One region of the Winogradskyella rapida genome, then DNA from elsewhere that is predicted to be linked to it. Evidence: riboswitches for the same ligand, from Rfam matches in the RefSeq annotation. Region 1 holds a riboswitch; the other holds the start of a gene.
What was found. Region 1 has a riboswitch for S-adenosylmethionine ahead of ACFQ13_RS12665 (trans-sulfuration enzyme family protein). Riboswitches for the same ligand answer to the same signal wherever they lie in the genome.
Positions count from the first base shown of each region.

Region 2: another riboswitch for S-adenosylmethionine. It lies ahead of ACFQ13_RS01160 (Na+/H+ antiporter NhaC family protein); the one in region 1 lies ahead of ACFQ13_RS12665 (trans-sulfuration enzyme family protein).

Region 1 is NZ_JBHTKM010000063.1:1,227,156-1,231,376, forward strand. It holds gene ACFQ13_RS12650 (S41 family peptidase) at 1-1,073, opposite strand, end outside; gene ACFQ13_RS12655 (deoxycytidylate deaminase) at 1,096-1,524, opposite strand; gene ACFQ13_RS12660 (HupE/UreJ family protein) at 1,627-2,217, opposite strand; SAM riboswitch class I at 2,352-2,475, shown strand; gene ACFQ13_RS12665 (trans-sulfuration enzyme family protein) at 2,574-3,743, shown strand; gene ACFQ13_RS12670 (homocysteine S-methyltransferase family protein) at 3,804-4,221, shown strand, end outside.
Region 2 is NZ_JBHTKM010000001.1:250,004-254,224, forward strand. It holds gene ACFQ13_RS01155 (DUF2892 domain-containing protein) at 1-273, shown strand, start outside; gene ACFQ13_RS01160 (Na+/H+ antiporter NhaC family protein) at 283-1,596, opposite strand; SAM-I-IV-variant riboswitch at 1,645-1,741, opposite strand; gene cls (cardiolipin synthase) at 1,818-3,266, opposite strand; gene ACFQ13_RS01170 (lytic transglycosylase domain-containing protein) at 3,270-4,221, opposite strand, start outside.

The DNA of each region.
Region 1 (4,221 bases):
TAGGGTTTCTGAATGGAGCGTCCCGTTGGGGTATAATATCGTGATACCGTTAAGCGTACCGCACTACCATCACCCAAAGCCATTTCACGTTGTACAAGCCCTTTACCATAAGAACGACGCCCTACAATAATACCTTTATCATTATCTTGAAGCGCTCCAGCAACCACTTCGCTAGCCGAGGCAGAATTCTCGTTGATTAAGATAAAAATCTCACCATCTTCAAAAGCACCATTACCCGTAGCATAGACATATTCTTCTTTTCCTCGCTTATCTTTAGTGAATAAAATGAGTTTATCATCTTCTAAAAACTCGTCTACAATCTGTTCTGCAATCCCCAAAAAACCACCAGGATTCTCTCTTAAATCTAAGGCCAATTTCTTAGCTCCTTGCCCCTGAAGTGTATTTAAAGCAGCTTTAAATTCCTTATAGGTAGACTCTGCAAAACGGTTAATTTTTATATACCCTAACTCTTCTGTAAGCATATAAGCGGCATCTACACTTTTAATAGGAATGGCTTTTCGCTTAACATCAAACTCTAACAACTCCGGCGCTCCTTTTCTATAAACGGTAAGCTTAATAGAGGTATTCTTATCCCCTTTAAGCTTTTGACTAATCATACTATTGGTGATCTGAGCACCATAAAGCGTATCGTTATCAGCCATAAGAATACGATCGCCACTTATAATCCCCGCTCGTTCACTAGGTCCATTTTTGGTGGGCTTAATCACAGCAATGGTATCACGGTAGGCATAAAAATTAATCCCAATACCTACAAAATCACCTTTCATGTTTTCAGTGACACGTTTTAAATCTTCTTTGGGAATATAGGTAGAATGTGGATCTAAATTTTGCAGAATACCGTTTACAGTCACATCAACTATACTGTCGGTATTCACTTCCTCCACATATTCGTAATCAATATAATCAATTAACCGATTGAGTTTATTCTTTTTACTATTGCTTGTAAAGAGGTTATCTGACGTGTCTGAAAAATTCAATTTTCCACCAATAACCACCCCGGCCGCAATTGCAGCACCGATAATTAATGGTATGTATTTATTTTTTGTTGCCATAGTATTTCCCTCTTAGGGAATCTTAATCGATATCTTCGATAAGCTCTATCTGAATCCCTGCTTTTTTCAGAAATTTTAATCCCGAGTCATCCTTATAACCTTGATGGTACACGACTCTAACAATACCCGCTTGATGGATTAGCTTACTACACTCTTTACAAGGCGAAAGCGTAATGTATAAAGTTGCTCCTTGACAAGACTGCGTAGAGGATGCCACTTTTAAAATGGCATTAGCCTCGGCATGTAACACATACCATTTGGTATAGCCTTCATCATCCTCACAGTAATTTTCAAACCCCGTAGGCGTTCCGTTATAACCATCAGAAATAATCATACGGTCTTTTACAATGAGTGCGCCCACCTGTTTTCTATTGCAATGGGAGAGTTTACCCCATTCTTTAGCGATTCGTAAATACGCTTTATCGTAACGACGCTGTTTTATTTTTGACATTCCTTAAAAGTATTATGCAATCGTACCTTGTTCAGAACGAAGATAAAAGGTTAAAAATACATTCCTCTTTGACTTCGCGTTAAAATTTTACCAAACTTTAATTTAGTTGATAAGATCGCTTTCTATAATCATAGGAATCACTAAGCCAATAACGATAGAAGATAAGACCATCATCCAATCACGACGCGAAAATCTAAATACCGTTTGACAAATAAATCCTATAAACAAGACCACAAAAACAATAATTATTTGTGCAATTTCTATACCTAAAGCAAATTCTATAAGCAGTTCCAATTTATTTTCGGCCTGACCAGAAAACATTTTAAACTCTCTTGCAAAGCCTAAACCATGAATAATTCCAAAGAACAAGGTGGTTACAAACAGCAAGCCTATTTTATTATTTTTAGAAGTTTTACCAGCGGTAAAGACATTGTACAAGGCCATAATTAAAATGGTCACCGGAATTAAAAATTCCACCAATTGGCCGTTAATCTGCACCACACCATAAGCCGCTAAAACCAAGGAGAGCGTATGCCCTACGGTAAAAGTGGTCACTAAAATAAGGACGCGTTTCCAGTCGTTAAACAAATAAGGTACTGCGAGTACCATTAAAAAAAGGATATGGTCATAACCATTAATATCCAAGACGTGATTCATGCCATATTGCACATTGAACCAAAAATTTTCGAACATAGTTGATATTTTAGGGAAATTCAAAGTTACAATTAAAATGCATATGCTCTTAATAAAAAAAAGTGAATAAAATTTGTATAATCCTATTTTCTTTCGGAATATTGTAGTTCACAAAGTTCAAACAACTTATTGAAATGTTATCAAGAAAGGTGGAGGGATTAGACCCTTTGATGCCTTAGCAACCCTTAGACTTACTAAGAAGGTGCTAAATTCTACGTAATTAGCGATTCATTTATCGCTTAATTGGATAGATAACCCATACAATTGCTCATCTGCAATTTTTATTCTTTATAACTTTTTCTATACCTACGTCTTTTGACGTTTTTAGTTTTTTGATTTTTTTTAAATAGAAAAAAATGAAATCTAATCGTATTGAAACACAAGCTATACGCACACAAATAGAACGTTCGCAATTTTTAGAACATTCAAGTCCTTTATACCTAACCTCTAGCTACGTGTTTGAGGATGCTGAAGATATGCGCGCTTCCTTTGCCGATGAAAAGGAACGCAATATTTATAGCCGTTACTCCAACCCGAACACTTCAGAATTTATAGAAAAAATCTGTCTGATGGAAGGTGCCGAACGTGGCTATGCCTTTGCGTCGGGGATGTCGGCCGTATTTTCAACTTTTGCCGCTTTACTTAATGCTGAAGATCATATTTTATCTTGCAGAAGTATCTTTGGGTCTACACAAACCTTATTCAATACCATTTTACCAAAGTGGAACATTGCAACGAGTTATTTTAAAATTGATGAGCTCGATACGATTGAAAGCCTTATTCAGCCCAACACAAAAGTGATCTATGCCGAGAGCCCTACCAATCCTGCTGTAGATATTTTAGACTTAGAACGAATTGGAGCCCTTGCAAAAAAGCATAACCTTATTTTTATTATAGACAATTGTTTTGCCACGCCTTACTTGCAACAGCCTATTAAATTTGGGGCCGATTTAGTCATCCATTCTGCCACTAAGTTAATAGATGGTCAAGGACGTGTTTTAGGAGGTGTAGTTGTCGGCGACACAGAACTGATTCAACAGATCTATTTATTTTCAAGAAACACGGGTCCTTCCCTATCGCCATTTAATGCATGGGTATTATCTAAAAGCTTAGAAACCTTACCGGTGCGCGTCGATAGACATTGTGATAATGCGTTAAAAGTGGCTCATTTTTTAGAATCCCATCATTTGGTGAATGTTGTAAAATACCCATTTTTAAAATCGCATCCGCAATACGAATTGGCGAAAAAACAAATGAAAGCCGGCGGAAACATTGTAGCTTTTGAAATTAAAGGCGGCATTGAAGCAGGGAAGCAATTTTTGAATTCCATCAAACTATTATCGCTCTCTGCAAATCTAGGAGACACGAGAACTATAGTGACGCATCCGGCCTCTACAACACATGCTAAAATCCCAGAATCTGTTCGTTTAGAAACCGGAATTACATCAGGATTAATCAGAGTTTCTGTAGGCCTAGAGCATCCTGAAGATATTATTAACGATTTAAAACAGGCTTTAGAAAACTAAAGTCAGTTCGAGTGATTTTATGACAATGGCATAAAATTATATCGAGAACACAACCATATTATGAGCAAAATAACAGACCAATTACAAAAACGAATCTTAGTTCTCGATGGCGCCATGGGAACCATGCTTCAGCAATATAGCTTCTCTGAAGAAGATTTTAGAGGCGAACGTTTTAAGGATTACCCATCACCTTTACAAGGGAATAACGATTTATTATCCCTAACCCAACCTGAAGCCATAGCCGCTATTCATGCTAAATATTTTGAGGCTGGCGCCGATATCGTAGAAACCAATACCTTTTCTGGGACTACCATTGCTATGGCCGATTACGACATGGAAGATTTGGTGTATGAGCTCAACTATGAATCGGCTAAAATTGCCAGAGACGTTGCGGATAAATTCACGAAAGAAAATCCTGAAAAACCACGTTTTGTAGCCGGAAGTATTGGCCCTACCAATAAAACGGCTAGTTTATCAC
Region 2 (4,221 bases), on a different contig from region 1:
GCTGAAGCTTATTTTAAGAAAGCTATTGATTTAGGCTTATCTATGGATCATGATTTAGCAATGGCGAAATTAAACTTAGCCGGTATTGCATTTTCTAAACGTAGAAAACCTGAAGCTCAAAAATTATTAGCTGAAGCTGAAAAATTAGATAAGCGTGATATGTTAGCGGACCAAATTAAAATGATGAAGCAACAAATGAAAAAAGCTTCAATACCAAAGCACCAATACGGTCAACCTACATCAGCTAGACAAAACCGTAGAAGTAAACGCTAATAGCTTCTTTTACCTTGCTTTTTTCTTGGCTAACAGCGGTTGCATCCCAATTAACGCTATCGTTGTTACAAACAAAATAAGTAAATACCAGGTATTCTGAATAAGGTCTAAATAATCAATTTGACCTTTAGAAAAACTTAAAATCATCAAGACTTGTGCTCCATATGGGAGCACTCCTTGTATTATACAGGCAAAGACATCTAAGATAGAGGCTGTTTTTCTATTGGTTAAGCCGTATTCGTCATTAATTGTTTTTGCAATTGGCCCCGATATAATAATAGAAACGGTATTATTAGCAATAGCCATATTTACAGTACTCACCAAGGCGGCAATACCAAATTGGGCTGACGTTTTATTCTTAATAAGCACTTTGATTTTATTTAAAATATAATCGATTCCTCCATTAATTTCTACCAAAGCAGCTAAACCACCCGTTAAAAGTGATAACAAGAAGATTTCTGTCATATTAGTAAAACCTTCATAGGCAATTCGGGTCGATTCCATAAGGGTAAAGTCGCCATAAAACACGCCTAAAATTCCGGCTGAAATAATACCTAAAAACAGCGTTATAAAAACATTTACACCGAGAACAGATAACAGAATCACCAATAGATAAGGGAGTATTTTTACGACAGAATACACATAAGTAACCTCCTCTAGCGCATTAGATTTTAAATCTAAGCCTTGAAAGGTTAAAATCACTAAAGTGATTAAAGCCGCTGGAAGCGCAATTTTGATATTCTCTTTAAATTTATCACTCATTTTACAATCTAAAGATTGTGTGGCTGCAATTGTAGTGTCTGAGATGACCGAAAGATTATCTCCAAACATAGAACCACCTAATAAGGCACCACAAAGTACAGCGAGAGAAATATCACCTTGACCAGAGAAGCCTACTACAATTGGGGCCAGCGTTACAATAGCGCCCACGGAAGTTCCTGTTGACACCGATAAAAATGCTGCGATCACAAAAACACCTAAATAAATGTATTGTATGGCAATGTAATCTAGGCCTAAATTTACAATAGCATCTACACTGCCCGTAGCTTTTGTCACCGTAGCAAAGGCGCCTGCAAGCAAGTAAATTAAACACATGGTAAGTATCTTATGATCGCCACAACCTTTTAAAAGGGTCTGAATTTTAGACTCTACGGAAGATCTAAACATTAAAAAGGCCACAACAATCCCTACCACAACCGCTATAGGTGCTGGTAAAGCATAAAAATCATCTTTATAGATTCCGACGCCTAGAAAGGTAATAACAAATACGAGTAATGGAATTAATGCGGTAACACTTGGGGAAGCAACTTTTGGATTTTTCATTCGATTATGCCTTAAAAAAAGGAGTGCATAGCAAATCAATAGAAAAATTAGATTAACATTTTTTCCAAAGTATTGGCTTATCGCTTTAGCACCTTGCTCGTTATTGCAGGTTGCTATCTCCTTTTAGAGATTCTTGATAATTTATTTAAGGCGGCAAATATATCTATATAAACACATTTAGCACAAACTTTAACGCTTTATTATTATCTGTAACCTTCTTCTTACAATAAAGGCGCCATTAAACGTGCGGTAGCTTCTACAACTTTAGTCCGCTTAGATCGTTTCTTCCAAGAGGCTAGTTCTAATTTTTCGCAATCCTTAAGATCGGCTTTAAAAAGTGACGTCAGATCATCACTAATGGCCTTATTGTAAATTAAAGCATTCACTTCAAAATTAATATTAAAGCTTCGGTAATCCATATTAGTTGTTCCTATGGTACTAAATACACCATCCACAACCATGGTTTTTGCATGTACAAACCCTTTGGTATAGTGATATACTTCTACACCTGCTTCTAAAAGCATTTCCAAATAAGAATTGGTCGCATATTCTGCAATCCAAGAATCCGATTTTTGAGGAACAATGAGTTTAACTTCAATATTACTTCTGGCAATGACTTGTAGAGCCGTTAAAATTTCAGGATTAGGAATAAAATAAGGGGTCGTGATGTAAACATAATCTTCCGCATTGGTTATGGCAACAAATATGGCTTCCATAATATTAGACCAATCGGTATCGGGTCCGCTTGCCGCAATTTGAAGCGGTACATTAGCTTTACAGTTATGATCAGGGAAATAATTTTTGGAAATCTCTAAGGCATCACCGCTTACAAAGTCCCAAGTGGTAAAAAATAAAATCTGAAGGGGTTTTACCGCCTCCCCTACTAATCGTATATGCGTATCTCGCCAATACCTATCATTATTGGCATTAACGTAGGTGTCTGAAATATTCACCCCACCGACATAGCCAATCTTACCATCAATAACTATAATTTTACGGTGATCGCGATAATTCATTTGCCCTGTGAATTTAGAGAATAGCACAGGCATAAATGGGTGCATTTCTATTCCACACTCTTTGAGTTGGCGTTTCATTTTAGAGCTTATAGAACTTCCTACATCATCTATAACAATTCTTACTTCTACGCCATCCCTTGCTTTATCACACAAGAGATTGAGTAATTCTGTACCAATCTGGTCGTCTTTAATTATAAAATATTCTAAATGAATATGATCTGTAGCGTCTTTTATATCTTTGAAGAGGTGTTGAAATTTATCATCACCATTTTTAATAAGCGTAACTTCATTATTAATGGTGAGCTTAGATTTCTCACTGTTGTAAAGCAGTGGAATTAATTTAGATTTCTGCTCTAACAGTTCATCAACCTCATTAATGGTTTTAGTATCTAGCTCTAACTGATCTTGAATCTTTTTAATTACCGATTGGTTAAGGACATTCTTTCTGCTAAAAATCTTTGTTTTACGATATTCTTGTCCGAAAAGATAATACACAATTAAACCCAAGAAAGGCAACGCTAATAAGCCTATGATATAGCTTAGGGCCTTTGTTGGGTTTAGTTTTTTAAGCAGAATGGTAACCACTGCAGATAATGCAATGGTATAATTAAGTATGATTAATACCTGCCAAATATGATTTTTTAAATAATCCAAGGTTTAAGGATGGGTGTTATAATATCCGGCTTCTGGAATTTCTATCTCATATAATTTACGCGAACTATTATTTAAATGGGGCTCTCTTAACCAAGGGTTATGAAGTTTTAAAATCTTATAGTTGATTCCGAATTTCTTAGAGAATTGCGCAAAATCTTTTACGGCCGTATCTACCTTAACCTTGTACGTTGGGATCTCTTTGTATAAATGCGACTTATTAAAGTTGAAACCGTATTTATCAGGATGTGATAAAATTTCTTTTAGAGCTACAATTCTAAACACATAACGCCCCGTTTCTTCACCCAAAAGTAAATCGTAATAATCATTAACATCTTGAGCTTCTAAACGTCTAGAAACTCCGGCATTTCCGGCGTTATAGGCCGCAGCAGCTTTGGTCCAAGACCCTAAATTAGCTTTTGCTTTCTTTAGGTAATTACAAGCTACCTCTGTTGCCATTTCAATATGGTAACGCTCATCGACATTAGAATTGACTTCTAATCCATTCTCACGTCCTGTAGCAGCCATAATTTGCCACATCCCACTTGCTCCTGCAGGTGATTTCGCTGTTGGTATTAATCCGCTTTCAATAACCGCAAGGTATTTAAAATCGTCTGGCACCCCATTTTTCTTTAAAATAGGTTCTATAATCGGAAAATATTTTTGAGCACGCTTAAACATTAATAAACCATTAGATTGCCAATAGGTATTCACTAATAATTCACGATCCATACGCTCATAAATATCCGGATCTTCAACAGGAACGGCTTCTCCTGCAAAATTTAAGTTTTCTGGCATTTCTAAGGCATAGACATTATAATTGTTAACCACAGGATCTTCATGGCCTAAATTACGATCTGAAGGCGCTTGTGCATTCGGTGATTTTTGCATTGAAAAGATAAAGAGTCCTGAGACACAAATGACGCCTACTAAGGCTAAACTATTTTTTATAATTTTC